2 regions of the Pseudescherichia sp. L3 genome follow, and region 2 is predicted to be linked to the other one. Evidence: riboswitches for the same ligand, from Rfam matches in the RefSeq annotation. Region 2 holds a riboswitch; the other holds the start of a gene.
What was found. A riboswitch is a leader RNA that binds a small molecule or an ion and turns the genes downstream of it on or off. The one in region 2 is predicted to bind thiamine pyrophosphate.
Positions count from the first base shown of each region.

Region 1 (7,191 bases), on a different contig from region 2:
AGGTTGTTGCAAATGGTTAGGACAATCGCCCTTAAAATTGCGAAAATGATTTTTTTTATCGTGATTTTTCTTTTGATAGGTAAGTGTATGCCAGATCCTTACATTTATATAAATCATGATATCGCAAAGAGTCTGGCCCAGTTTTTTAGCGGTGATGTAAACGCTGAGTCACTCTATGATGCTTATTTCTATCTTGATGTGGCCTCGGTAATAGTTATAACTATATCTATTTACGCAATTTGTTTGTCCGTTGTTCGTAAATTATTTTTTATGATATAGTTAAATCTGAGGATAGTGCTATGTGGAACTATTACTAATGAGCATAGAACAAGAGATCATTGATTATATATATACTAATCATAGCCACAAGAAATATGGATTTTTTGGGCGTCGTCCAGAAGTAACATTAGATACTGAGTTAACTAAAGGCGGTCTGGATGTTATTTGGGAAGATGCAGAGGATACATTAGATTACTATTTCAGGAATTGGAATGTAAAGCCAAACGGTTTTGAGATAATCTACTATTTTGAACCGAATTTTTTAGGTTCAAAACCTCCAGAAAAGCCGCTAAAACCGCTAACGGTACGAATGCTGGTAGAATCTGCAAAAGCAGGCGAATGGTTGTACGATTAATATTTCCCTTACTATCTGTACTGTCGTGTAAAAGCAGGGTGGAGAAGCGATAACTCCTGAAGCACGCTTGCATCAGCAAGCCACTTCCCCTAATCTGGCAAAAAGTTCAAAGATGTACTCAACATGACTCGGGGTGCCCTTCTGCGTGAAGGCTGAGAAATACCCGTACCACCTGATCTGGATAATGCCAGCGTAGGGAAGTCAGATGCCTGCCGGCGTCCCTTCTTCGCGCCGGGCAGGAGCTAACTATGCAACCTGACCTGCTGAGCCACGCGCACGTCGCGTCTGTTTTACAGCACTTTCGTACCCGTTCCCCTCTTGTTCACTGCATGACCAACGACGTTGTGCAGACCTTTACCGCGAATGTTCTGCTGGCCATCGGCGCTTCCCCTGCCATGGTGATTGAGCGTGAAGAGGCCGCGCAGTTCAGCGCTATTGCCGACGCACTGCTGATTAACGTTGGCACGCTTACGGTTGACCGCGCGGATGCCATGCGCGCTGCGATCCACAATGCGAACGACGCGAACAAACCCTGGACCCTTGACCCGGTTGCCGTGGGTGCGCTCGATTTTCGTACCCGCTTCTGCCGGGAGATCCTCTCCCTGAGGCCAGCGGCGATTCGCGGCAACGCCTCGGAAATAATGGCCCTGAAGGGCTTGAGCGCAGGGGGGCGCGGGGTGGATACCACCGACTCGGCCAGCGCGGCGCGGCCAGCCGCTGAGCGGCTGGCGCAGGAAACCGGCGCAGTGGTCGCCGTCACGGGGGAGGTGGACTACATTACCGACGGCAGCCGCACGCTGAAGGTCGTCGGCGGTGCGCCGATCATGACTCGGGTAGTGGGCACCGGCTGCGCGCTGTCGGCGGTTGTGGCGGCAGGCTGTGCGCTGCCTGGCGAGCGTCTCGTTAGCGTTGCGGCAGCCTGCGGCCTGTTCGCCGTTGCAGGAGGCGAGGCGGCGGCAGAGAGCCGTGGCCCCGGCTCCTTTGTTGTAGCGTTTCTTGATGCCCTTTATCACCTGGATGGAGGCGCGTCAGCATGAAAAGAATCAATGCATTAACTATCGCCGGAACCGATCCAAGCGGAGGGGCGGGCATCCAGGCGGATCTGAAAACCTTCTCGGCTCTCGGAGCCTATGGCTGCTCAGTCATTACCGCCCTGGTGGCGCAAAATACCCTTGGCGTGCAGTCGGTCTATCGCATCACGCCGGAGTTTGTCGCTGCGCAGCTGGATTCAGTATTAAGCGACGTGCGTATCGATACAACCAAGATCGGCATGCTGGCCGATACCGATATTATCGAGGCGGTGGCCGAGCGGCTGGCACACTATCGGGTAGAGAATATCGTGCTGGATACGGTGATGCTGGCAAAAAGTGGCGATCCGCTTTTAACGCCCTCGGCGGTTGCCACCCTGCGCACCCGGCTGCTGCCGCAGGTCTCACTGATCACGCCTAACCTGCCGGAGGCGGCGGCGCTGCTCGATGCCGATCACGCCCGCAACGAGCAGGATATGCATGAGCAGGGGCGGGCACTGCTGGCGCTCGGTTGTGAAGCGGTGCTGATGAAAGGTGGCCATCTCACTGACGGCGAAAGCCCGGACTGGCTCTTTACCCGCGAGGGGGCAACACGGTTCACCGCCCCGCGCATCGCCACGAAAAATACCCACGGCACCGGCTGCACGCTCTCGGCGGCGCTGGCGGCGCTGCGCCCGCGTCACGCTAACTGGGCCGATACTCTGGGCGAAGCCAAAATCTGGCTCACCAATGCCCTGGCGCAGGCGGACTCATTGGAGGTGGGGCAGGGCATCGGGCCGGTGCATCATTTCCACGCCTGGTGGTAAACGCAAAACATAAATAACCCTTCCGGCTTACGGAGGGGTAGTTAATATTTACTTTAATTAACTATTCTCAAATAGTGTCGCAGGTTCGCGGAAGCATCAACGCGTGATAACGGAGTCGATGATATGAAACAGCACGCTTTGCTATTACCGTTCATCTCTCTCTTACTGAGCGCCTGCGGGAGCAACGGTCCGTCGCCCTATACGGGCCATATCTCCACCAGGCACTATGAACACTATATCTGTTTAACCGCGCCTGAGGATGGAGAGATAGAGGCCTACAACCTGACCTCATCGAAGGATAACTTTAAGTCTACCTACTCTCCCGTAGGTGAAGAGGAGATTACCGTCCATGCGCCGGGCATCTGTTTTTTAGCGCGTTTTGATAAGGGCTATATCTACTCGTTTAATTATCAGGTAGACGGCGACTGGTATCACTTCCGATTTCTCAGCGATCAAAATGGCCGGATAACAATCCTAAACGCCTCTTAAATAACCCACTATCGATTCCCGTACGCTTAGAGATAAATTTTCATTAAACCAAAAGTATCAAAATTTCCTGCGAGCTGGAAAAATCCGCCGCCCGGTACCAGGCTTACTCTGCCTGCGAACTCAGGGCAGGACTAACCACGTTCGCCTGCGGGCGAATCTTACGGGAGCCTCATCATGACTGATATTTCACAGCTGCTTGGCAAAGATGCCGACAGCCTGTTGCAGCATCGTTGTATGACCATTCCAGCCGACCAGCTCTACCTGCCAGGACACGACTATGTCGATCGCGTGATGGTCGATAACAACCGTCCTCCTGCCGTACTCCGTAATATGCAGACGCTCTACAATACTGGCCGTCTGGCGGGAACCGGCTATCTGTCGATTCTGCCGGTTGACCAGGGGGTAGAGCACTCGGCGGGCGCATCCTTCGCCGCTAACCCACACTATTTCGATCCGAAAAACATCGTTGAGCTGGCCATTGAGGCGGGCTGTAACTGCGTGGCCTCTACCTATGGCGTGCTGGCCTCGGTATCGCGCCGCTACGCGCACCGCATTCCGTTTCTGGTAAAGCTTAACCATAACGAAACCCTAAGCTATCCCAACACTTTTGACCAAACGCTCTATGCCAGCGTCGAGCAGGCGTTCAATATGGGCGCGGTTGCCGTGGGGGCGACAATCTACTTTGGCTCTGAGCAGTCGCGCCGCCAGATCGAGGAGGTCGCCAGCGCCTTTGAGCGTGCCCACGAGCTGGGGCTGGTAACCGTACTGTGGGCCTACCTGCGCAACGCCGACTTCAAAAAGGATGGCGTGGACTACCACGTCTCTGCGGATCTCACCGGGCAGGCTAACCACCTGGCGGCTACCATCGGGGCGGATATCGTCAAGCAGAAGATGGCGGAGAACAACGGCGGCTATAACGCGGTGAAATATGGCTATACCGACGAGCGCGTCTACAGCAAACTCACCACCGATAACCCTATCGATCTGGTGCGCTATCAGCTGGCTAACTGCTACATGGGCCGTGCAGGCCTGATCAACTCCGGCGGCGCGTCGGGAGGCGAGGCTGACCTCACCGAGGCGGTGCGCACGGCAGTGATCAACAAGCGCGCGGGCGGGATGGGGCTAATCCTTGGCCGGAAAGCGTTTAAGAAAACGATGGCCGATGGCGTGAAGCTGATTAACGCCGTGCAGGATGTCTACCTGGATAATAAAGTGACCATTGCCTAATTAGTTACAACATGCTTTAAGTGAGTTTGTAGGCCCGGTAAGCGCAGCGCCACCGGGCGTTACTGTGCATAAGCTGCAATGCCGGGCGGCGCTAACGCTTGCCCGGCCTACGCAACAACCCCCTTTCATTGTGAGGTTAATGCTTCTCCCGATCTGCATCACATTTCCCCTCTCTTTTGTGAAAAGTGTCACTCAGCCCTGTGCTATTGCCCAAAAATCACCCGTCGCTTAGCGGAAATTGTCTGAGGTATTGGCTAAAAATTCTGCATACATTTACATCTGAAACAGCTTTTCAAAATGAAGCAGGCACCTGAGACAAGGATCCGTAATGAAAATTGAATCTGTAAACGTCACCGTTTTTCAGTATCCCACCCGTCGTGTTTCCGATAGCGCTGGTCACTCCCATCCGGGCCCGGAGAGCATGGCAAAAATGGCGATGCTGACCATTACCGCTGATGATGGCAGCCAGGGGTTCTCGTTTGCGCCGCCGGAAGTGGTACGTCCCTTTGTCGTGAACACCTTCTTCCGCAAGGTGATGGTGGGTCAGGATCCCTTTAACCGCGAGCGCATCTGGCAGGACCTGGCTCACTGGCAGCGCGGTAGCGCTCATCAGCTCACCGAGCGCGCACTCTCCTTTGTGGAGCAGGCGCTGTGGGATCTGATTGGCCGCAAGCTCAACGTGCCGGTCTATAAGCTGCTCGGCGGCTTTCGGGACAAAGTTCCGGCCTACGGCAGCACCATGTGTGGGGACGATCTGCCGGGTGGGCTCTCCACGCCGGAAGAGTACGCCGCCTTTGCCGAAACCCTGGTCGCCCGCGGCTATAAGGCGATCAAGCTCCACACCTGGATGCCACCGGTCTCGTTTGCACCTAATCCGAAGATGGATATTAAGGCCTGCGCCGCCGTGCGCGAAGCCGTGGGGCCGGATATCGACCTGATGATCGACGGCTACCACTGGTACAGCCGCACCGAGGCGCTCTATATCGGCAAGGCGCTGGAGAAGCTCGACTTTGCCTGGTTTGAAGAGCCGATGGAGGAGGAGAGCATGTCCTCTTACGCCTGGCTGGCTGAGAACCTCTCTATTCCGATTATCGGGCCTGAGAGCCTCGGCGGTAAGCACCACAGTCGTGCCGACTGGGTGAAAGCCGGGGCCTGCGACATTCTGCGCGCCGGGTCCAACGGCGTAGGCGGTATCTCACCGACGCTGAAGGTCGCAAGCCTCGCCGAAGCCTTTGGCATGGACTGCGAAGTGCACGGCAACGGCGCGGCCAGCCTGGCGGTGGTCGGGGCGATCCGCAACTGCCGCTGGTATGAGCGCGGCCTGCTGCACCCGTTCCTCGACTACGACGAACCCGCTGCCTATCTCAACAGCATCGTCGATCCGATGGATGAAGAGGGCTTTGTCCACCTGCCGCAGCGCCCTGGCCTCGGCGAAGACATCAATTTTGCCTATATCGAAGCCAATACCGTCAGTCACGACTAATAAAAAAAGCCAACGCCCGGTGGCGCTGCGCTAGCCGGGCCTACGTCTTACTCTACAAACGGTATACAGAGATGAAAAAAAACGCGTTGAGGGCTAGCCTGCTGGCGCTCTCGCTGATGATGGGGAGCGGGGCGACGCTGGCGGCCACGCCGCCGGATCAGCTCATCATCGGCATGAACATGAATAATCTCTTAAGTCTCGATCCGGCGGCGATGACCGGTAACGAAGTGGTCGGCATTGTCGTCAATCTTTACGACTCGCTGGTAGAGCTCGATCCCGACCAGCTTACCAACGTCCGCCCGGCGCTGGCCGAATCCTGGGCCATCAGCCCGGATGGCAAAACCCTGACCTTTCACCTGCGCAAGGACGTGAAGTTTCACTCCGGCAATCCCCTGACCGCTCAGGACGTGGTGTGGTCGATGCGCCGCCTGCTGCACCTCAACCTTGCCCAGGCCTCGGTGTGGAAATCCTATGGTTTTAGCAAAAAGAACATTGACGCTCAGGTGAGCGCCCCGGATGACTATACCGTGCAGATTGTCCTGCCGAAGGCCAACGATCCGCAGCTGGTGATCTACTCCCTCGGCGCGCTGGGCAATCTTGGCGTGCTCGACAGCAAAACGGTGCAGAGCCACGAGGTGAACAATGACTGGGGCAACCGCTGGCTGACCACCAACGAAGCTGGCTCTGGCCCCTTTATGCTGGAGACCTGGCAGGCAAAAGACGTGCTGCGCATGAAGCGTAACCCGGACTACTGGCGGGAAGAGCCGAAGATGAGCCGCATCGTGCTGCGCCATTTCCAGGAGTCGCAGACGCTGCGCCTGATGATTGCCAAGGGCGATCTCGATATCGCTAACAGCATGGCGGTATCGGACATCAACGCCCTGCGTAAGGATCCCGACGTTACCGTGGAAGCGGTGCAGCGCGGAACCGTCTACTACGTAGCGATGAGCATGAAGGAGCCGCACTTTGCTAATCCCAGGGTGCGTGAGGCGGTGCGTTACCTGATTGACTACCAGGGGATCAACAAGGCGCTGATGCCCGGCTATGGCGTGCTGCACCAGCGGCCGATCAAGGCTGGAATGCCCTCGACATTGCCGGACCCAGGCTACCGGCTGGACATCGCGAAAGCGAAAAAGCTGCTGGCCGAGGCGGGCTACCCGAATGGCTTTGATACCACCCTGCGGGTGCTGGCGGATCAGCCGTTCCTCAACATCGCCATCGCCGTGCAGTCCACCCTGATGCAGGCGGGCATTAACGCCAAAATCATCACCGGCACCGGGAACCAGATCTACGGTGCAATGCGCGAGCGTAAGTTTGACATGCTGGTCGGGCGCGGCGGCAGCGGCGTGGAGCCGCATCCGCACTCCAGCCTGCGCGCGCTGGTCTACAACCCGGACAACAGCGACGAGGCGCGGCTGACCAACTTCCAGGGCTGGCGCACCGGTTTTTACGATAAGCCGCTCAACGAGATGATCGATAAAGCGTTGCTGGAGCGCGATCCGCAGAAGCAGATTGCTGACTATC
Region 1 covers NZ_JANKYC010000001.1:1,995,488-2,002,678, reverse strand. Annotated here, with positions in the region: gene NR795_RS09780 (DUF1493 family protein) at 317-634, shown strand; TPP riboswitch at 754-850, shown strand; gene thiM (hydroxyethylthiazole kinase) at 883-1,671, shown strand; gene thiD (bifunctional hydroxymethylpyrimidine kinase/phosphomethylpyrimidine kinase) at 1,668-2,468, shown strand; gene NR795_RS09765 (hypothetical protein) at 2,592-2,957, shown strand; gene fbaB (class I fructose-bisphosphate aldolase) at 3,132-4,184, shown strand; gene NR795_RS09755 (mandelate racemase family protein) at 4,513-5,667, shown strand; gene NR795_RS09750 (ABC transporter substrate-binding protein) at 5,739-7,191, shown strand, end outside.
Region 1: another riboswitch for thiamine pyrophosphate. It lies ahead of thiM (hydroxyethylthiazole kinase); the one in region 2 lies ahead of thiC (phosphomethylpyrimidine synthase ThiC).

Region 2 (7,191 bases):
CTACCTGTGTGAATTTATCAACGTGCTTTGATGCTATGTTGTGCCATAAATCCGACCATAAAACACGTTACCACTTTTGGCAGTAAAAAATTGCCGGATGGCGCTGCGCTTATCCGGCCTACGAACACACGAGTTACTGTATGGCTGGCAGTCGTCGATACAGCTCGATCATATCCCCGGCCAGATCCTGAATTACCATCGCATTCATCAGGTGGTCCTGAGAGTGAACGGTGATCAGGTTAACCGGCAGTTTGCCCACGCCTTCGTCCAGGCCTATCAGCTCGGTCTGGATTTTGTGCGCATGCTTAACGTATTCGCGCGACTCTTCCATTGCCTTTTCGGCTTCGTCAAATTCACCTTTGCGTGCCATCTGTAATGCCGTCAGGGCAGCGCTACGTGCCGCGCCTGCGTTGACCAGCAGTTCCATGATTGTTGTTTCTAAGTCTTCCATTATGACTCCAACAGCTTCAGCGCTTTATCCAGCACGACGTCACCCTTCATCATGCCGTAGTCCATCATATCGATTACCGCGACCTTCTTGCCCAGCGGATCCGCCTGCGCCTGCAGTTTCGCCTGCTCATACTTCACCTGTGGACCCAGCAGGATGATATCGGCCTCGGCAAGGTTCTCTTTGAACTCGGAAACCGGTACCGCTTTGATAGAGACCTCGACGCCTTTTTTCTGCGCCGCCTCTTTCATGCGTTGAACCAACATGCTGGTGGACATACCCGCTGCACAGCATAAGACAATGTTTTTCATAGCCAGCCTCGACAACGATGGGATAAATAAACATTAATCCCACCGTCTGGTTCAACAACCGCTTTACCGTGATTGTGTGTGGAGTATCACAAACAATTCTTACGAACGGGATCCGTTCGCCCGAGATAGCTGTCCCAGTCTTTCCACACCGGCTGCAGGCCGTTGCGCAGCAGGGCGCTGGCCACCTCCTCCGGACGGCGACCGTCGTGCGGCGCGAACTGCTCCAGCTCAGGGTGATTGTCAGCATAGCCACCGGGCTGGGTTTTCGAGAAGGCGCTGACGCTGGTGATGCCCAGCGGCACAACACGATCGCGGAACCATGGCGACTCCCGCGTAGAGAGAGACAGCTCCACGTCGGGTGCCAGCAGGCGGAAGGCGCAGATGGTCTGCACCAGCTGGCGCTCATCCATCAGCGAGGCGGGTTCAATGCCTCCTACGCACGGACGCAGGCGTGGGAAGGAGATAGAGTAGCGGCTCTGCCAGTAGTGCTGCTGGAGCCAGAGCAGATGCTCCGCCACCATGTAGCAATCCACCCGCCAGCTGTCGGAAAGACCCACCAGCGCGCCAAGGCCAATCCTGTCGATTCCCGCCCGACCAAGCCGGTCCGGTGTCTCCAGCCGCCAGAAGAAATCCTGCTTGTTGCCCTTCAGGTGATGGCGGGCATAGGTTGCCTCATGATAGGTCTCCTGATAGACCATCACCCCGTCTAAGCCCAGGGCCTTAAGCTCGGCATACTCCGCCTGCGACAGCGGCTGTACCTCCATCTGCAATGAGGCGAACTGGCGGCGAATAGCCGGGAAATGGCGGCGAAAGTAGTCCATTCCCACTTTTGTCTGATGCTCCCCAGTCACTAACAGGAGATGTTCAAAGCCCATCTCGCGGATCGCCGCGCACTCGCGCAGGATCTCCGCTTCGTCCAGGGTCTTACGTTTGATGCGGTTGCTCATGGAGAAGCCGCAGTAGGTGCAGTCGTTGGCGCACAGGTTAGAGAGATAGAGCGGGACGTAGAGGCCGACGGCGTTGCCAAAGCGCTGGCGGGTAAGACGCTGCGACCGCTGGGCCAGCGGCTCAAGGTAGTCGCTGGCGGCAGGAGAGAGCAGGGCCATCATGTCATCGCGGGTCAGCTGGGTAGCCGCTAATGCTCGCTCAACGTCGGCGCGGGTCTTACTGTGGATGCGTAGCCGGATATCGTCCCAGTTAAGCTGCCGCCAGTAGTCGCTGAAGGTCTTCATATGCCCGTCTCCAGAAAGCCGGTCAGTGGGCTGGTGGCGCTGGCAACGCTGTTGACCGCCCCCGGCCCCGCCTGGCGCGCCAGTCGTCCGGCTTCAACGGCCAGCTTGAACGCACGGGCCATTGCCACCGGATCGTTAGCGACGGCAATGGCGGTATTCACCAGCACCGCGCTGGCCCCCATCTCCAGCGCCTCAGCCGCGTGGCTGGGGGTACCAATTCCGGCATCGACCACTACCGGCACCCGCGCCTGGGCGATGATAATCTCCAGCATGGCGCGGGTGGCCAGGCCCTGGTTAGATCCTATCGGTGAACCGAGCGGCATCACGGCGGCGCAGCCTGCCTCCTCCAGCCGTCGGCACAGCACCGGATCGGCGCTGCAATAGGGCAGCACCACGAAGCCCTCTTTGACCAGCATCTCTGCTGCCTTCAGGGTCTCAACGGGATCGGGCAGCAGCCAGCGTGCATCCGGGTGGATCTCCAGCTTCAACCAGTGGGTGCCCAGCGCCTCGCGAGCCAGCCGGGCGGCAAACACCGCCTCTTCGGCCGTTTTCGCCCCGGAGGTGTTCGGCAGCAGTGTTACCCCGGCCTCCAGCAGCGGGGCGAGGATCGCATCGTTGCGCTGGCGCAGGTCGACGCGTTTCATTGCCAGGGTGACCAGCTGGCTGCCCGAGGCCTGAATCGCGTCGGTCATCAGCTGCGATGAGGCAAACTTGCCTGTTCCAGTAAACAGGTGTGATTCAAAGGTTTTGTCTGCAATACGTAACATGTCAGCCTCCGGCGATAACCTGAAAAAGCAGGATCCGATCGCCGTCCCGCAGTTGATGATGATCCCAGCGATCGCGGGGAATAACCTGCTGGTTCAGCGCCAGCGCCGTTCCCGGCTTGAGCTGGTTAAGCTGCGCCAGCAGCCCGTACAGGGTTAGCGCCTCCGCACACTGCATCGGCTCGTCATTGAAGAGGATGCGCATCGTCTCCTCCGCAAACTGGACAGCCCGCCGCCCGCTGTAGTCCCAGCGTGCGCCAGTGGTGCTTGCGCCCGTCAAACAGCCGTAGCTCGCCCTCTGCCACCGCCATGCCGCTGAGCAGCTTTAACGCCTCCAGCGCCTGCAACGTGCCCATCATCCCGACCACCGGGCCTATTACGCCCGCCGTGCGGCAGTTGCGCTGAGGTTCGTCATCGTCCGACCACAGGCAGCGGTAACAGCCGTGCGCCCACGGCGGGGTAAGCACCATCAGCTGACCGCCAAACCCCACGGCGCTGGCGGTGATCAGCGGGGTGTTCAGCGCCACGCAGGCGGCGTTAATCGCCTGGCGCGCCGCCATGTTATCGGTGCAGTCGAGCACCACGTCGGCCTGGGCCACCTGCTGACGGAGCGCCTCACCCTCCAGACGCGTCTTCAGGGTAATCAGCTCAACGTGTGGATTGAGCCGCTGTAAGCGCTGGCGGGCCGCGTCGGCTTTGGGCTGATTGATATCGTCGCTGGTAAACATAATCTGCCGCTGCAGGTTGCTCAGGTGCACCGCGTCATCGTCCGCCAGCACCAGCGTCCCCGCCCCGGCCGCCGCCAGATAGAGCGCGGCAGGGGAGCCTAAGCCGCCAAGGCCGATAATCAGCACCCGGCTGGCGAGCAGCCTGCGTTGACCGTCGATGGCGATATCCTCCAGCAGGATCTGCCGGCTGTAGCGCATAAAATCGCTGTCATTCATCGCCCACCCCCGCCAGATCGATAAGCTGTTGGGTAGCCAGGCGCCAGTCTGCGGCCTGGGTAATGGCGCTCACCACCGCAATGCTGCCGACACCGGTTGCCAGCACCTGCGGCGCGTGCGCGAGGCTAATGCCGCCGATGGCCACCGTGGGATAATCTTTCAGTCGCGTAACGTGGCTTGTCAGCTGCGCCAGCCCCTGCGGCGCGGAGGGCATCTGCTTGGTCTGGGTCGGGAAGACATGACCAAGGGCGATATAGGAGGGGCGAGCGGCCAGCGCAACGTCAATCTCCATATCATCATGGGTGGAGACGCCCAGGCGCAGACCTGCGTTGCGGATCGCGCTGAGGTCGGTTGTCTCCAGATCCTCCTGCCCCAAATGCACGCCATAAGCACTATGTTTAATCGCCAGCCGCCAGTAGTCGTTGATAAACAGCCGGGCCGCGTAGCGCTTGCCTAGCGCAATGGCTGCCACGACGTCGGCTTCTACCTCATGGTCCTGCTTATCTTTGATCCGCAGCTGAAGGGTGCGCACGCCCGCCTCCAGCAGCCGCTCAATCCACATCACACTGTCGACAACCGGATAGAGCCCCAGGCGGAAGGGCACCGGTGGGAAATCAGGCTGATACATCAGACCTCCTCCTTTTTGAGATAGATCTCGCCGCCGCGGGCGCGGAAGTCGTTCGACATATCGTTCATGCCCACTTCAATCGCCTGAGCCGCAGCGTAGTCCCGCACCTCCTGGCTTATCTTCATTGAGCAGAATTTGGGTCCGCACATGGAGCAGAAGTGGGCCACCTTGCCGGACTCCTGGGGCAGGGTCTCATCGTGGTAGGCGCGGGCGGTGAAGGGGTCGAGCGCGAGGTTAAACTGATCCTCCCAGCGGAACTCGAAGCGGGCTTTTGACATGGCGTTATCGCGGATCTGCGCCCCAGGATGGCCTTTGGCAAGGTCGGCGGCGTGGGCGGCGATCTTGTAGGTGATCAGCCCCTGCTTCACATCTTCTTTGTTCGGCAGGCCGAGGTGCTCTTTTGGCGTGACGTAGCAGAGCATGGCGCAGCCAAACCAGCCAATCATCGCCGCGCCAATGCCCGAGGTGAAGTGGTCATAGCCCGGGGCGATGTCGGTGGTCAACGGTCCGAGAGTATAGAACGGCGCTTCATGGCAGTGCTCCAGCTCTTCGGTCATGTTGCGGCGGATCATCTGCATCGGCACGTGGCCCGGACCTTCGATCATTACCTGCACATCGTACTCCCAGGCGATTTTGGTCAGCTCGCCCAGGGTATGCAGTTCGGCAAACTGCGCCTCGTCGTTGGCATCCTGAATTGAACCTGGGCGCAGGCCATCGCCTAACGACAGGGTGACATCCCAGGCGGCGCAGATTTCGCAGATTTCGCGGAAGTGCTGATACAGGAAGTTCTCCTGATGGTGGGAGAGGCACCACTTGGCCATGATCGAGCCGCCGCGCGATACAATGCCGGTAAGGCGATTAGCGGTCATCGGCACGTAGCGCAGCAGCACGCCTGCGTGAATGGTGAAGTAGTCCACGCCCTGCTCGGCCTGCTCAAGCAGCGTTTCGCGGAAGGTTTCCCAGGAGAGATTCTCGGCGATGCCGTTGACCTTCTCCAGCGCCTGGTAGATAGGGACGGTACCAATTGGGACCGGGCTGTTACGCAGGATCCACTCCCGCGTTTCATGGATATTGCGGCCGGTGGAGAGATCCATCACCGTGTCCGCGCCCCAGCGGGTGGCCCACACCAGCTTCTCCACCTCCTCTTCAATGGAGGAGGTCACCGCCGAGTTGCCGATGTTGGCGTTGACCTTCACCAGGAAGTTGCGGCCGATGATCATCGGTTCAGATTCGGGGTGGTTGATGTTAGCAGGAATAATGGCGCGCCCGGCGGCGACCTCGTCGCGAACAAACTCCGGGGTGATATTCTCCGGCAGGCGTGCGCCAAAGCCTTCGCCCGGATGCTGGCGGCGCAGCACCTCGCCACGAATACGCTCCCGGCCCATATTTTCACGCAGGGCGATAAACTCCATCTCCGGCGTCACGATCCCCTGGCGAGCGTAGTGCAGCTGGGTGACGCACTTTCCTGGACGGGCGGCGATCCACGCGGATCGGATCTTCGCGATCCCTTTCTCTACGTCGATCGCAACGTCAGGATCGCCATAGGGGCCAGAGGTGTCATATACCGGGATCGCTTCGTTCTCTTCAAACTGCGGTTCGGCTTTGCTGCCGCCGATAAGCGTCGGGCTAAGCTGGATCTCACGCATTGGCACGCGGATATCGCTCCGCGAACCCTGGATATAGATACGTTTTGAATTGGGAAAGGTGGTGCCCTCCAGCGTGTTGATAAAGTGCTGGGCAGCGGCGCGCTGTTCACGGCGGGTAGGTTTAATAGCAGACTCAGACATAGCTCATTCCATAAAAAGTTAAGGACGTGGCTTGTCAGAACGACGGATGAAGCAAGAGGATGCGTGTAGCCCGGAGAGGCACACGCCAGCAGATTGACTCTTGTTCCCTTCGCAGGTTCTAACCTGATCAGGTTCCGCGGATCCCGAATTAACGGTCTCAGCCGGTGCTTACGCACTCGGCACTCCGACAAGAAAAACCCCCGTGTTGCAGGGGGCAGGTAAATTAAACTACGCGTTAATGCTTAAGAACTCAAGCAGGGCGAGCGATGTTGCTGTCGTCGTTAGCGCTCTCTGCCAGGTTGAAATCGAACGCCAGCACGATCAGCTGATCCTCCAGCGTAAAGCGTGCCGCCAGCGCTTCGCCAATGCCGGACAGCGCTTCCTGGAACTCCAGGCAGTTATCATCGTCAATGGCATTCTCAAGATTTGAGTCGTAGTAGCTCATGATCTGCTGGGTATTGGCTTCCAGCTGCGGATAGATTTGCGTGGCCGCTAAAAGTGGGCTGCTCCCTTCCATTTCGCTGATAATTTGTTCATAAATACTAAAGTGTCCGGCGGACAGATAATCCACCAGATTATGGCAAAAATCGTCCAGGGCCTTCTCATCCAGCTCTGTAAAGGACTCCTTGCCCGGCTTAATGCCCACCAGGTTGTAGTACGATACCAGCAAATGCTTGCGCACCTGTAGCCAGTGATCGACTAGTGTATTACTTCCGCCTACGCGCGCCGTCAGGCTTTCCAGGTGGTTTAGCATGATTAACTCCGTGGTTTAAGAAAAAAAGTGTTCACCCAAAATATGTAAAAATGATGTAACCAACATGCCAGTGTCGCTAAGGTAGTGCAACAGATTATGGAACGTGTCATCGAATTAACCGATCAGGGCTGGTGGATCGTCAGCCATGAACAAAAATTATGGTTGCCCGCTGGAGAATTACCACACGGCGAGGCAGTTAATTTTGATCTTGTGGGCCAGCGCGGGTTAATTATCGGCGAGTGGCAAGGTGAGTCCGTGTGGCTGGTTCGTCAGCACCGGCGTCAGGATATGGGCTCGGTACGCCAGCTGATGGATCAGGAGGT
Region 2 covers NZ_JANKYC010000007.1:19,836-27,026, forward strand. Annotated here, with positions in the region: gene NR795_RS20490 (PTS lactose/cellobiose transporter subunit IIA) at 134-451, opposite strand; gene NR795_RS20495 (PTS sugar transporter subunit IIB) at 451-759, opposite strand; gene thiH (2-iminoacetate synthase ThiH) at 846-1,991, opposite strand; gene thiG (thiazole synthase) at 1,988-2,758, opposite strand; gene thiS (sulfur carrier protein ThiS) at 2,760-2,960, opposite strand; gene NR795_RS20515 (HesA/MoeB/ThiF family protein) at 2,941-3,699, opposite strand; gene thiE (thiamine phosphate synthase) at 3,692-4,327, opposite strand; gene thiC (phosphomethylpyrimidine synthase ThiC) at 4,327-6,114, opposite strand; TPP riboswitch at 6,202-6,311, opposite strand; gene rsd (sigma D regulator) at 6,365-6,868, opposite strand; gene nudC (NAD(+) diphosphatase) at 6,965-7,191, shown strand, end outside.